DNA from 2 places in the Streptomyces sp. NPDC006997 genome. Region 1 is predicted to be linked to the other one. Evidence: riboswitches for the same ligand, from Rfam matches in the RefSeq annotation. Region 1 holds a riboswitch; the other holds the start of a gene.

Region 1 (7,136 bases):
CGCCCGCGCACCGACTACATCGCCCAGCTGGTGGGCCTGAACCTCTACCAGGGCGAGGCGGACGGCCACACGGTCCACGTGACCACCGGACCGGCGATCACCACCACGGAACACCTCACGGGCCCGGCGTTCGTCGCCTTCCCCCCGAACGCGGTCACCCTGCACCGCGCCCGCCCCACCGGCTCCAGCGCCCGCAACCTCTGGCACTGCGAGGTCACGGGCCTGGAGACACACGGCGACCAGATCCGCGCCGCCCTGAAGGGCGACCTCACCCTCACGGCCGACCTGACGACGATCGCGGCGGCGGAACTGGACCTGCACCCGGGAGCGAAGGTCTGGGCCACGGTGAAGGCGTCCCAGACGCACGCCTACCCGGCGTAAGTCATCGGAACGCGCTCAGGGAAGCGCCCCTCAGGGGTGCGGGCAACCGCGCGACCGGCCACAACACACCCGCACCCGAGGAACGGCCCTCAGTCCTCGTACGCGTCCAGCGGCGGGCAGGAACACACCAGGTTCCGGTCCCCGAAGGCCTGGTCGATCCTCCGCACCGGCGGCCAGTACTTGTCCGCGACGGACACCCCACCCGGGAACACCGCGTCCTCCCGGCTGTAGGCGTGCTCCCAGGCCCCACCGACAGAAGCCGCGGTATGCGGAGCGTTGCGCAGCGGGTTGTCGTCGGCGGGCCACTCCCCCGCCCCGACCTTCTCGATCTCCCCGCGTATGGCGATCATCGCCTCGCAGAACCGGTCCAGCTCGACCAGGTCCTCCGACTCGGTCGGCTCGATCATCAGCGTCCCGGCCACCGGGAACGACATCGTCGGCGCGTGGAAGCCGTAGTCGATGAGCCGCTTGGCGACGTCGTCGACGCTCACGCCGGTCGCCTTGGTCAGCGGCCGCAGGTCGATGATGCACTCGTGCGCGACGAGCCCGCCCGGCCCGGTGTAGAGCACCGGGTAGTGCGGTTCGAGCCGCTTGGCGATGTAGTTGGCGCTGAGGACGGCCACCTGGGTGGCCCGCTTGAGCCCCTCGCCGCCCATCAGCCGGACGTACGCCCAGGAGATGGGCAGGATGCCCGCGGAGCCCCAGGGCGCCGCGGAGACGGGCCCCACGCCCGTCTCAGGCCCGGCCGCGGGCTGGAGCGGGTGGTTCGGCAGGTACGGCGCCAGGTGGGACCGTACGGCCACCGGGCCGACTCCGGGACCGCCGCCGCCGTGCGGGATGCAGAACGTCTTGTGCAGGTTCAGGTGGGAGACGTCGCCGCCGAAGTGGCCCGGCCTGGCGAGCCCGACCAGCGCGTTGAGGTTGGCCCCGTCGACGTAGACCTGCCCCCCGGCCTCGTGGACCCGGGCGCAGATGTCGGCGACGTGCTCCTCGAACACGCCGTGCGTGGACGGGTACGTGATCATCAGCACCGCCAGCTCGTCACGGTACCGCTCGATCTTCGCCCGGAGGTCCTCGACGTCGATCTCGCCGTCCTCGGCGGTCTGCACGACGACGACCTTCATCCCGGCCATCACGGCGCTCGCCGCGTTGGTCCCGTGCGCGGAGGACGGGATCAGACACACGGTCCGCTGCTCGTCCCCGTTGGCCCGGTGGTACCCGCGTACGGCGAGCAGACCGGCCAGCTCCCCCTGCGACCCGGCGTTGGGCTGGAGGCTGACCTTGTCGTACCCGGTGACCTCGGCGAGCCGCTCCTCCAGCTCACGGATGAGCGTGAGGTAGCCCCCGGCCTGCTCGGCGGGCGCGAACGGGTGCAGCTGACCGAACTCCGGCCAGGTGACCGGCTCCATCTCGGTGGTCGCGTTGAGCTTCATCGTGCAGGAGCCCAGCGGGATCATGCCCCGGTCCAGCGCGTAGTCCCGGTCGGCGAGCCGCCGCAGGTACCGCAGCATGGCGGTCTCGGACCGGTGCTGGCGGAAGACGGGATGGGTCAGGAACTCGTCACCCCGCAGCAACGCCTCCGGCAGCGCGTCCGCGCTCCCCTCATCCAGCGCCTCGACGTCACCCTCGACCCCGAAGGCGTCCCATACGGCGGCCAGCTGCGCCCGGGTGGTGGTCTCGTCACAGGCGATCGACACCTGGTCGGCGTCGACGCGCCGCAGGTTGACGCCGTTGTCCCGGGCGGCCTCGACGACCGCACCGGCACGCCCGGGAACCCGCGCGGTGACGGTGTCGAAGAAGGACCCGTGCACGACCTCGACGCCCCCGGCGACGAGCCCGGCGGCGAGGATGGCGGCGTACCTGTGCGTCCGCGCGGCGATCCCCTTCAGCCCCTCGGGCCCGTGGTACACGGCGTACATCCCGGCCATCACGGCGAGCAGCACCTGAGCGGTACAGATGTTGCTGGTGGCCTTCTCACGCCGGATGTGCTGCTCCCGCGTCTGCAACGCGAGCCGGTACGCCTTGTGCCCGTCGGCGTCCACGGAGACCCCCACGAGCCGCCCGGGCAGGCTGCGCGCGAACTTCTCCCGTACGGCCATGTAACCGGCGTGCGGCCCGCCGAAGCCCATCGGCACACCGAACCGCTGGGTCGTACCGACCGCGATGTCCGCGCCCAGCTCACCCGGCGACTTCAGCAGCGTGAGCGCCAGCAGGTCGGCGGCGACGGTGACGACCGCACCCAGCTCGTGGGCCTGCGCGATCACGGGCGCCAGGTCCCGTACGACGCCGGAGGCGCCGGGGTACTGGAGCAGCACCCCGTTGATCTCCCGCCCGGCGACGTCGGCCGGGATCCCCCCGCTCAGGTCGGCGACGACGACCTCCACCCCGGTCGGCTCGGCGCGGGTCCGTATCACGGCGATGGTCTGCGGCAGGGCGTCCGCGTCGACCAGGAAGAGGCCCTTCTTGTTCTTGCCCATGCGCCGCGACAGCGCCATGGCCTCGGCGGCGGCGGTGCCCTCGTCGAGCAACGATGCGCCCGAGGTCGGCAGCCCGGTGAGGTCGGCGACGACGGTCTGGAAGTTCAGCAGCGCCTCGAGTCGCCCCTGGGAGATCTCCGGCTGGTAGGGCGTGTAGGCCGTGTACCAGGCCGGGTTCTCCATGACGTTGCGCAAGATCACGGGCGGTGTGAAGGTCCCGTAGTACCCAAGCCCGATCATGGAACCGAGCACCTGGTTACGGTCCGCCAGCGACCGCAGCTCGGCCAGCACCTCGGCCTCGCTCCGCGCCTCCGGCAGCTCCAGCGACTCGGCGTTCTTGATCACATCCGGGACCGCGGCGGCGGTCAACTCGTCGAGCGAGCCGTAGCCGACCTGCGCGAGCATCTTCGCCCGCGCCTCCTGGTCGGGTCCGATATGGCGCTGCTCGAAGGCGATGCCCCGCTCGAGCTCGGCGAGGGGAATGCGATGGGCGGTCATACGGAGGCCTCCATGGTCTGACACGACCTTCGGGGGACACCGCGAAACGGGTGCCCCAACGGCCTCCCCCTCTGTCATCTCAACCTGAGAGCTTCACCGGACACCCGCGGGCCTCCGGTTTTCACCGTCGGTGAGGGCGGACGCCGTCGACACCCGCCCTGCTTTCCAGAGTGACCTCGTCCGTGCGGTACGTGGGCCTGAGAGATTCCGGGGAGGATTTGCTCCTTCGGCGCCTCCGATGGTGTCTGGAGGACTCTCCCGCACAGGGTCAGCAGCCGTCTGCCAGCCTACCAGCGCACACAAGACCGACTTCTTCGAGTGGCCGCCCTCCTCAATCTGCCCTTTCGTAGTAACCGGAGCAAAGCGCCCGAACCGCTACGAGCCACGCCGTAACGGATGACTTGCGACCAGTTGGAGGGCCCGTGCAGACCGACATCGATCCGCGCAACCTGATCGGCCGCAAGGCGTTCGACCGCAACGGCGTCAAGATCGGCACCGTCGACGAGGTCTACCTCGACGACGCCACCGGCGTCCCCGAATGGGCCGCCATACGCACCGGCCTCTTCAGCAGGGACGCCTTCGTCCCCCTCGAACCCAGCGAACTGGTCGACGGCACCCTCCACGTCCCCTTCGACCGCACCCTGATCAAGGACGCCCCCGACTTCGGCGTAGGCCGCCACCTCTCCCCCGAACAGGAACTCCAGCTCTACCACCACTACGCCCTGGACATCACCCCCGCCCCCACAGAAGAGGCCGACGCCTGAGCCCCCAGCTCCACAGACCCACCTGCTCGCCGAACTGCGGACAGCCGTGCCGCCGGGGCGGCACGGGTGGGCGCTGGGGGTACCCCTGCTGGCAGAGCTTGGGAGAGGCACCCCGCAGCGCCGGGCCGCGCGCCCCACCCCCACGCCGGCCCCCACGCCGGCCCCCACCCCGGCTCACGCTGGAACCCCCGGCACCAACGGCAACGGCTCCACCCCCACCAACTCCGGATCCCCGATCAGGAACGTCCGCACCCGACCGGGCAACGACCCCGGCGTCTCAAACCGCACGGTCACCCGCCCCACGCCACTCCCCTGCACCCACCCGTACCCGTACTCCGCGTGACGCACATCGACCCCCGGCGCCCACCGCCGCTCACCCCCCACACCAACCTCCCCGTCCCGCCGCTCCCGCTCCCCCTCCTCACCATCCAGCCGTTCCTCCGACTCACCCCCCACCTCCTCCCCGCCTCCCACCGCCTGCGCGAACAAGTCCTCCTGCGTGTAGTCCGCGAGCCCACTCACCCCTACCCCCAACAACCGCACGCCCCCGGTCGTGTCCACCCCCTCCAACAACCGCGCGGCAGCCTCCCGCACCACCACCGCATCATCCGTAGGCCCCCGCAGCGTCTCCGACCGCGTCAGCGTCGAGAAGTCGTACCGCCGCACCTTCAGCACGATCGTCCGCCCGGACAACCCCGCCGCCCGCAACCGCCGCACACACCGCTCCGCGAGCCGCTGCACCTCCAGCCCCACCCGCACCCGGTCGTGGATGTCCACGTCATACGTGTCCTCGACCGAGACGGACTTGGTCTCCCGCTCAGCCACCACCGCCCGCTCGTCCCGCGCCAACGCCATCGCGTACAGCGCGTGGCCGTGCGCCTTCCCCAGCAGCCGGACCAGCTCGTCCTCCCCCGCCTCGGCGATCTCCCCCACCGTGGTGATCCCGGCCCGCCGCAGATGGTCACCGGTCGCGGGCCCCACCCCCGGCAGCGTCCGCACCGGCAGCGGCCCCAGCAGCGCCCGCTCGGTACCAGGCTCGATCACCACGAGCCCGTCGGGCTTGGCCTGCTCGGAGGCGATCTTCGCCAGCATCTTGGAGGCGGCGAGCCCCACCGACCCGGTGAGCCCCGTGACCCGCCGGATGTCCGCCCGCAGCCTGCTCCCCACCAGCCGCGCCGAGGTCTCGTCCCAGGCCGCTCCCCCGGCTTCCAGGTCGACGAACGCCTCATCCAGGCTGAGCGGCTCCACCAGCGGCGACAGCGCCCGCAGCAGCTCCATGACCTGCTCGCTGACCGACCGGTAGAGCTGGAACCGCGGCACGAGGTACGCGGCGTTCGGCGCGAGCCGCCGCGCCTGCGCCACGGGCATCGCCGAGTGCACCCCGAACACCCGGGCCTCGTACGACGCGGTGGCCACCACCCCCCGCGGCCCCAGCCCGCCCACGACGACGGCCTTCCCACGCAGGCTCGGCTTGGACGCCTGCTCCACCGAGGCGTAGAAGGCATCCATGTCGAGATGCAGGATCGTGGGCGCGGTTCTCACCTCTCCGATGCTGCCTCACACCACTGACAACACCCCACAGAAGCGCCCCGCGAAGCACTCCACCAAGACCCCCGACGGGCCTCTCAAGGACCGAAGCGATTCTCAGCGACCCCGGCCCCCACGCGGCCTCACACCGCCCGGTTACGCCGCCGCGCCAGCTCATCCGCCGGATTGTGGCCGACCAGCGTCTCCCCGGTGTCCACCCGCTCCCCGTGCAGCTGCGACAACGCGTTCTCGACGTCCCGCCACACCACACCCACCGCGATCCCGAAGATCCCCTGCCCACCCTGGAGCAGCGCGTGGACCTCGTCGGACGAGGTGCACTCGTACACCGTCGCACCGTCGCTCATCAGCGTCATCCGCTCAAGATCCCGGAACCCGCGCTCCCGCAGGTGCTGGACGGCGCTACGGATGTTCTGCAGGGACACCCCGGTGTCCAGGAACCGCTTGACGATCTTCAGGACCACGACGTCCCGGAAACTGTAGAGCCGCTGCGTGCCCGAACCGTGGGCGGGTCGCACGCTCGGCTCGACCAGCCCGGTGCGGGCCCAGTAGTCGAGCTGTCGGTAGGTGATCCCGGCGGCGGCGCACGCCGTCGGGCCCCGATAGCCGATCTCTTCGGATGCCATGGACGCCGCCCCTCCGCTGCTGGGCACGGCCGACGGGCGCTGCACCGCGTGATCGGCCGCCCGGACCTGGGGATATCCCCCGTTCGAGCGGAGCCGCGAGCTTGAGGGAGGGTACGGACCGCTCTCCCCCGGAATGCGTCCGGGGGCACCCCCAGCCGTACCGTCGCCGCTGCTTCTCACGCCGACCTCCGTCCTTGACCTGCCTTCTCGACGGTAGGCAGTCACCAAGGGTGCGTCAACGATCGCCACACTCGGCACGCCGAGTGATAATCACCCTAAGAGTGGTTTCCCGTGCCCCACCGCGGGGAAAGGCTAGCCGAATGCTCTCGTGACGGGCCCCGTGACGCCCTCACCAGCCCCCGGCACACGCCAGAACGCGAGCGGTCGTCGACCGGAGGACGACCCGCACGGACCACCGGTCCGTCGGGCCGACCACACGGCTCACTGGCTGCTGGTGCCGAAGTCCTCCGGCGAGATCTGGTCGAGGAACTCGCGGAACTTCTCCACCTCGTCCTCCTGCTCGTCCGGAATCGCGATACCGGCGTCGTCGAGCACTCCGTCGCTGCCGTAGATCGGCGTGCCGGTGCGCAGGGCCAGCGCTATGGCGTCGGACGGCCTGGCGCTCACCTCGACACCGCTGGCGAAGACCAGCTCCGCGTAGAAGACCCCTTCACGCAGGTCCGTGATGCGCACTTCGGTCAGCTCCTGGCCGATGGCCTCCAGCACGTCCTTGAACAGGTCGTGGGTCAGCGGCCGTGCGGGGGCCATGCCCTGCTGGGCGAAAGCGATCGCCGTCGCCTCCCCCGGCCCGATCCAGATGGGGAGGTAACGGTCGCCTCCCACTT
Region 2 (7,136 bases), on a different contig from region 1:
GTGCAGACCGGCCGCGACGAGGCCCGCGAAGTGCGCCATGTCGACCATCAGGTACGCGCCCACCTCGTCCGCGATCCGGCGGAACTCGGCGAAGTCGAGCTGGCGCGGGTACGCCGACCAGCCCGCCACGATCAGCTTCGGCCTGCTCTCCCTGGCCAGCTTCTCGACCTCGGCCATGTCGACCCGGCCGTCCTCGCCGACGTGGTAGGCCACGACGTCGTAGAGCTTGCCGGAGAAGTTGATCTTCATGCCGTGGGTCAGGTGCCCGCCGTGCGCGAGGTTCAGGCCCATGATCGTGTCGCCGGGCTTCAGCAGCGCGAACATCGCCGCCGCGTTGGCCTGCGCGCCCGAGTGCGGCTGCACGTTGGCGTGCTCGGCGCCGAACAGCTCCTTGACGCGGTCGATGGCGATCTGCTCGACCACGTCGACGTGCTCACAGCCGCCGTAGTAGCGGCGGCCCGGGTAGCCCTCGGCGTACTTGTTGGTGAGGACCGAGCCCTGCGCCTCCATCACCGCGACGGGCGCGAAGTTCTCGGAGGCGATCATCTCCAGCGTGGACTGCTGGCGGTGCAGCTCGGCGTCGACCGCGGCGGCGACCGCCGGGTCCAGCTCGTGCAGGGGGGTGTTCAGGACAGACATCCGGATACGACTCCTCAGTCCGCGGTGTGCGCGGCGTACTCGTCGGCGGAGAGCAGGTCGGCGGGCTCCTCGGTGACGCGCACCTTGAACAGCCAGCCGCCCTCGAAGGGCGCCGAGTTCACCAGCGACGGGTCGTTCACCACGTCGTCGTTGACCTCGGTGACCTCACCGGACACCGGCGAGTACAGGTCGCTGACCGACTTGGTCGACTCCAGCTCGCCGCAGGTCTCACCCGCGGTCACCGTGGAGCCGGCCTCGGGGAGCTGGGCGTAGACGACGTCGCCGAGCGCGTTGGCCGCGAACTCGGTGATGCCGACCGTCGAGACGCCGTCCTCGGCGGCCGACAGCCACTCGTGCTCCTTGCTGTAACGCAGCTGCTTGGGGTGGTTGCTCATGGCCTGAATTCTCCTGTACGAGGATGAGTGCTGCTGGTCAGGGGGACTGCTGACGGCGCTGGTGGGCAGGCCGGACACGCTCGGGTCCAGCCAACGGCCCGGCGCCCGGTGTGTCTACTTCTGCCGCTTGTAGAACGGCAGGGCCACCACCTCGTACGGCTCGTGGCTGCCCCGGATGTCCACGCCGACCCCGGCCGTGCCCGGCGCCGCGTGCGCCGCGTCGACGTACGCCATCGCGATCGGCCGGCCCAGGGTGGGGGAGGGGGCGCCCGAGGTGACCTCGCCGACCACCGCGCCGTCGGCGACGACCGGGTACCCGGCGCGCGGGACCCGGCGCCCCTCGGCGACCAGGCCGACCAGGACCCGCGGCGGGTCGGCCGCCGCCCGCTCCGCCGCCCGGGCCAGCGCCGTACGGCCGACGAAGTCGCCCTCCTTCTCGAACTTCACCACCCGGCCGAGACCGGCGTCGAAGGGCGTCAGGGAGGTGCTCAGCTCGTTGCCGTACAGCGGCATACCCGCCTCCAGGCGGAGCGTGTCCCGGCAGGACAGCCCGCACGGCACCAGACCGGCCGCCTCGCCCGCCCTGGTCAGCGCCTGCCACAGCTCGACGGCGTGCTCCGGCTTCACGAACAGCTCGAAGCCGTCCTCGCCGGTGTAACCCGTGCGCGCGATCAGCGCCGGGACGCCCGCGACCGTGCCGGGCAGCCCGGCGTAGTACTTCAGACCGTCCAGGTCGGCGTCGGTGAGGGACTTCACGATCGCCGGGGACTCGGGGCCCTGCACGGCGAGCAGCGCGTAGGCGTCCCGGTCGTCGCGCACCTCGGCGTCGAAGCCCGCGGCGCGCTCGGTCAGCGCGTCCAGCACGGTCTGCGCGTTGGAGGCGTTGGCGACCACCATGTACTCGGTCTCGGCCAGCCGGTAGACGATCAGGTCGTCCAGGATGCCGCCGTCCTCCTGGCAGATCATGGTGTAGCGGGCCCGGCCGACGCCGACCGAGGCGATGTTGCCGACCAGGGCGTGGTTCAGCAGGGCGGCGGCCTGCGGGCCGGTGACGGTGATCTCGCCCATGTGGGAGAGGTCGAAGAGCCCGGCCCGGGTGCGCACGGCGTTGTGCTCGTCGCGCTCGGAGCCGTAGCGCAGCGGCATGTCCCAGCCCGCGAAGTCGGTCATGGTGGCGCCGAGCGCGCGGTGCACGGCGTCCAGCGCGGTACGGCGGGGTTCGGTACTGCTCATCGGTCGGTCGTCTCCCAGGGCATGACGGCGGGGGCGAGGTCGTTCCTCCCCATCTGTCATCGGAACCTGAGAGGTTCGTCATGACCGCGCGCGGGCACCGCGTACGGAGATGACTTGCACCTTGGGTGGGGCCACCGGCACGGGCGGCCCGCTTTTCAGATGTGCCTCGCCCGCGCGGTAACGGGGCCTGAGAGATTCAAGGGAGGGACTTGCTCCTTCGGCGCCCCAGCGGCTGGCTGGGAACTCTCCCGCGCGGATTCAAACGGCCGGTATGCAGTTGGCGGGCACATCATTGCACGCCTGGCCCCGGGGCGGCAGGGGGAGCCTTCGCACGGCCGCCGCACCGCCTCAGCACGGCCGCCGCACGGCCTCAGCACGGCCGCCGCACGGCCTCAGCACGGCCGCCGCACGGCCTCAGCACGGCCGCCGCACGGCCTTCCCACGGCCTTCGCACGGCCTCAGCACCGTCGCCGCGCCGCAGCCGCACGGCCCTGTACGGCGGCTGTAGCGGGCTTGTTGCGTGAAGCGCACGAAAAGACGGAACACCCCGTATTACCTTCGCTTTACAGTCGACGGGCGGGACGCACACGACCCGCCCACGGGGAGGACGATCACGGTGAACAGGACCACGGCGGCGTACGCCACCACCTCGGGTCCCGCACTGCCCGAACAGGCCACCACCCCACAGACCACCGCCCCCGCACTACCCGCCCCCGTCGTCCGTGACCTGCGCGAGCGCGGCGGCCACAGCCCGCACGCCCTGCTCTTCGGCCCCCGCGACCTGGTCGTGGTCACCGGCCTGCCCGGCAGCGGCAAGTCCACCCTCATGCGCCGCACGGTCCGCACCGTCCGCGTCGACTCCCAGGACGCCCGCGACCGCTGGGAGAGCCGTACGCCGTCCTGGCTGCCGTACGCCGTCTACCGCCCCCTCGTCCGCGCCGCGCACTACGCCGGGCTGCGCCGCGCCCTGCGCGCCGGGGAGGCGGTCGTCGTGCACGACTGCGGCACCCAGGCGTGGGTGCGCGGCTGGCTGGCCCGCGCCGCCCGCCGCCGCGGCGGCACCCTGCACCTGCTGGTGCTCGACGTCACCCCCCGGCAGGCCCTCGCGGGCCAGCGCGCACGCGGGCGCGGCGTCTCCCGGTACGCGTTCCTGCGCCACCGCGGCGCCGCCGCCCGGCTGCTGCGCCGGGTGGAGCGCGGCGACCTGCCCGACGGCTGCGGCTCGGCCGTCCTCCTGGACCGGGACGCGGCGGACGCGCTGCGCAGGATCGGCTTCACCGGGTGAGGGACGGCACGACGGGTGCCGTTAGCCTTTTCAGCCACACGGCGGTACGGAGCAGGCGGTAGCAGATGGACATCCCGGCGCAGGCGCACCCCCATTCGCACGGCGGATGGCCCGGCAACGAACTGGAGGAGGTGCTCTCCGCCTCCCTCGGCGTGCCCTCGGCCGGGGCCCGCATCGTCGAGGTGCTCGGCCGCAGCTTCCTGTGGGTGCCGCTGCCCAGCGGCGGCGGCCCGCAGAGCGGCCCGCTCGACCTGCCCACCCTGGAGATCGACGGCCAGGCGTACGTCCCCGTGTTCAGCTCCGAGGAACAGCTCCGCCAGGTCACCGGCGCGCACATGTCGTACACCGTCGCGCCCGCCGTGGAGTTCGCCCGCGGACTGCCGCCGCAGGTCGGCATCGCCGTCAACCCGGACGGCGTGGTCGGCATCCCGCTGCCGCCGCCCGCCGTGGCCGAGCTGTGCCGGGCCGGGCGCACCCCGCTCGACGGCTTCGCCAGCGGCGGCCGGGTCCGGCTCTTCGAGCCCGACTGGCAGGACGACCCGGTCGACTTCCTCACCGCCGCGTCCGCCGAGTTCGAGGCCACCGGCGTCGTCCGCACCGCCCGCCGCTGCCTCGCCGCCGTCGAGACCGGCGACCCGGTCATGTTCGTCGGCGTCGAACTCTCCCAGTGGGAGGGCGACCTGCGGCTGCGCCCCATGGACGCCCTCGGCCGCGCCCTCGGCAGGACCCCCGTCAAGTGGCCGGTCAACCTGGTCCTCATGGACGTCTCCGACGACCCGGTCATCACCTGGCTGAGGGAAAGGGTCCGGCCGTTCTATACAACGGGTCAATAGGAGCGCCGGGCAGGACGGCCCGCCTCAGGGTGCGGGGCCGTATCCATGTGCGGCTCCGCCGCGTGGGCGCGCTCCACCACGGCGAAACCCGCACGTGGGCGCGAACCCGCGCACGCCCCGGCCCCGCTCCACCGTCGGAGGCTTACGCTAGGGTCACAAGCTGAATCGGCGTTTACAGAGGGGCGTAAAAAGGTGAGCGCTGGCACCGCCGCGGCCGGTCAGGTCGAGCACATGCTGCGCCAGGTGACACCCGGGCGCTACGACGCCTACGAGGCCCTGCTGCGTGCCCTCGCCACCCCCTCCACCGGCCGGATCTGGATGCTGCTCTGGCACGGCCAGTCCGGTTCCCCCGACGCCCAGTACGGCAACATGGACGTCGACGGCTTCGGCTACGCCCCCTGCGTCACCTCCGCGCAGGAGCTGTCCGCCAGTGGCTGGAACCGTTCGTACGAGGTCATCGACGGCATCGACGTCGCCCGCGCCCTCTACCCCGACCACTGCGGACTGTGGCTGAACCCGCACGCCCCCGGCGGCGGCGTCGGCGTGCCGTGGCTGGACCTGCGGCGGATCGCCACCGGTCTGGACCGCCAGCCCGCCGGACCGCTGCGGGTCTCCGAACCGGGGATCGAGGTCCCGCAGTTCTACGCCCTGCTCGCGCAGAACGCCCACCGCACCCCGGCCGTCCGCTCACTGCGCCGCGCCTGGGTGCAGCCCGCGCTCGGCGCGCCGTACCTCGCCATCGGCCTGGACGTGTACGACACCTCCCCGCCCGCCGTGGACGCGGTGCGCGCGATGATGCGGCAGTCCGTCAGCGCCGTACCGGACGGACTCCCCGTCTCCACGGTCGCGCTGTCGGACGAGCACGACCCGGTGGCGATGTGGCTGCGTGCCAACGCCCGTCCGTTCTACGACCGTGAGGCCCACGCGGCCCCGTCGGCGCCCGCCCCGGCCAGCGGCTACGGGTACCCGCCCACCCCCGGCCACCAGCCCGGCGCCACGGCCCCGCACGCTTACTGAGCGCAGTCGCCCCATCACCTCTGGCCTGCGCAAACGCCGGTTCTGCGCAGGTCGCGAACTGCTGCGTGTATCAGGCAAGTTAACTTACGCACCCGCGATGTACCAGTAGCTTCCGATTTATTGAGTGTTCAGATCTCGACTAGGTATCACCGCTATGCGGACTGTTCTCCGGCGCCCGTCGCAGTCTGTAGTGTTCTGGCGGTCAGTAGTGCATTCCCTTTTTCAAGCGGAACCCGGAGTGTCCTCCCTATGCGCATACCCAGATCCCGTGCCGCCAAGGCGATCACGGCCGCGTTGGCGGTCGGCCTGATCGTCACAGGCTGCGCCAGTGAGCGAGACGAGGAAGACAGCAGCGGTGCCAAGGACACGTTCGTGTTCGGCGCCCCAGGCGACCCCAGCTCGCTCGACCCGGCGCTCGCGAGCGACGGCGAGACCTTCCGCGTCACGCGGCAGGCCTTCGAGGCTCTGCTGGAGCACGAGTCGGGCGGCAGCAAGCTCGTCGGCGGCCTGGCGGAGAGCTGGGAGAGCAACCCCGAGGGCACGGTCTGGACCTTCAACCTCCGCAAGGGCGTGAAGTTCCACGACGGCGAGACCTTCAACGCCGCGGCGGTCTGCACCAACTACGACCACTGGTTCAACTGGAAGGGCACCTACCAGTCCAGCGCGGTCTCCTACTACTGGCAGACCATCATGGGCGGCTTCGCGGCGAACGAGGACGAGGAGACGCCCGAGGCGAACTACAAGTCCTGCACCGCGAAGGACGACAACACCGCCGTCATCGAGGTCAAGAAGCCCTCCGCCAACCTCCCCGGCGGCTTCTCCCTGCAGGCCCTGGCGATCCACTCGCCGAAGGCCATCGCGGAGTACGAGAAGCAGGAGGCGACCGCCAAGGGCGACGCCATCACGTACCCCAAGTACAGCCAGGAGGCCGGCACGGTCGCCGGTACCGGCCCGTACAAGATCGCCAAGTGGAACAAGGGCAACAAGGAAGTCACCCTGACCCGCTTCGACGACTACTGGGGTGAGAAGGCCAAGGTCAAGAACCTGGTCATCCGCACCATCGACACCGAGGACGGCCGCCGCCAGGCCCTCCAGGCCGGTGACATCGACGGCTACGACCTGGTCGCGCCCGCCGACGTCAAGACCCTGGAGAACGACGGCTTCAAGGTCCCGACGCGTGACGTCTTCAACCTCTTCTACGTCGGCATGACGCAGACCGCCAACCCGGCGCTGAAGAAGAAGGAAGTCCGCGAGGCCATCGCGCACGCCCTCGACCGGGAGAACCTGGTCAAGACCCAGCTGCCCGAGGGCGGCAAGGTCGCGACGCAGTTCATGCCGGACACCGTCGCCGGTTACTCGGACAAGGTGAAGACGTACGCGTACGACACCGCCAAGGCGAAGTCGCTGCTCGCGGACGCCAAGGAGAGCAAGCTCAAGATCGAGTTCTGCTACCCGACCGAGGTCACCCGCCCGTACATGCCCTCGCCGCAGGACCTGTTCGAGCTGATGAAGGCCGACCTGGAGAAGGCCGGCATCACCGTCACCCCGAAGCCGATGAAGTGGGCCCCGGACTACCTGGACGCCACCGAGGCCGGTTCCTGCGCCCTGCACATGCTCGGCTGGACCGGTGACTTCAACGACGGCTACAACTTCATCGGCACCTGGTTCGCGGGCTTCGACAAGCAGTGGGGCTTCAAGAACAAGGAGCTGTTCGACGCGGTGAACGCCGGCTCC

The links. A riboswitch is a leader RNA that binds a small molecule or an ion and turns the genes downstream of it on or off. The one in region 1 is predicted to bind glycine.
Region 2: another riboswitch for glycine. It lies ahead of gcvT (glycine cleavage system aminomethyltransferase GcvT); the one in region 1 lies ahead of gcvP (aminomethyl-transferring glycine dehydrogenase).

What each region holds. Positions count from the first base shown of each region.
Region 1 is NZ_JBEYHH010000032.1:74,101-81,236, forward strand. Features, by position in the region: gene ABZ659_RS27685 (ABC transporter ATP-binding protein) at 1-381, shown strand, start outside; gene gcvP (aminomethyl-transferring glycine dehydrogenase) at 471-3,356, opposite strand; glycine riboswitch at 3,532-3,627, opposite strand; gene ABZ659_RS27695 (PRC-barrel domain-containing protein) at 3,779-4,120, shown strand; gene ABZ659_RS27700 (DNA polymerase IV) at 4,295-5,662, opposite strand; gene ABZ659_RS27705 (MerR family transcriptional regulator) at 5,791-6,471, opposite strand; gene ABZ659_RS27710 (bifunctional nuclease family protein) at 6,733-7,136, opposite strand, start outside.
Region 2 is NZ_JBEYHH010000001.1:28,442-35,577, forward strand. Features, by position in the region: gene glyA (serine hydroxymethyltransferase) at 1-639, opposite strand, end outside; gene gcvH (glycine cleavage system protein GcvH) at 654-1,034, opposite strand; gene gcvT (glycine cleavage system aminomethyltransferase GcvT) at 1,149-2,267, opposite strand; glycine riboswitch at 2,433-2,528, opposite strand; gene ABZ659_RS00120 (AAA family ATPase) at 2,878-3,552, shown strand; gene ABZ659_RS00125 (enhanced serine sensitivity protein SseB) at 3,618-4,385, shown strand; gene ABZ659_RS00130 (enhanced serine sensitivity protein SseB C-terminal domain-containing protein) at 4,578-5,402, shown strand; gene ABZ659_RS00135 (ABC transporter substrate-binding protein) at 5,652-7,136, shown strand, end outside.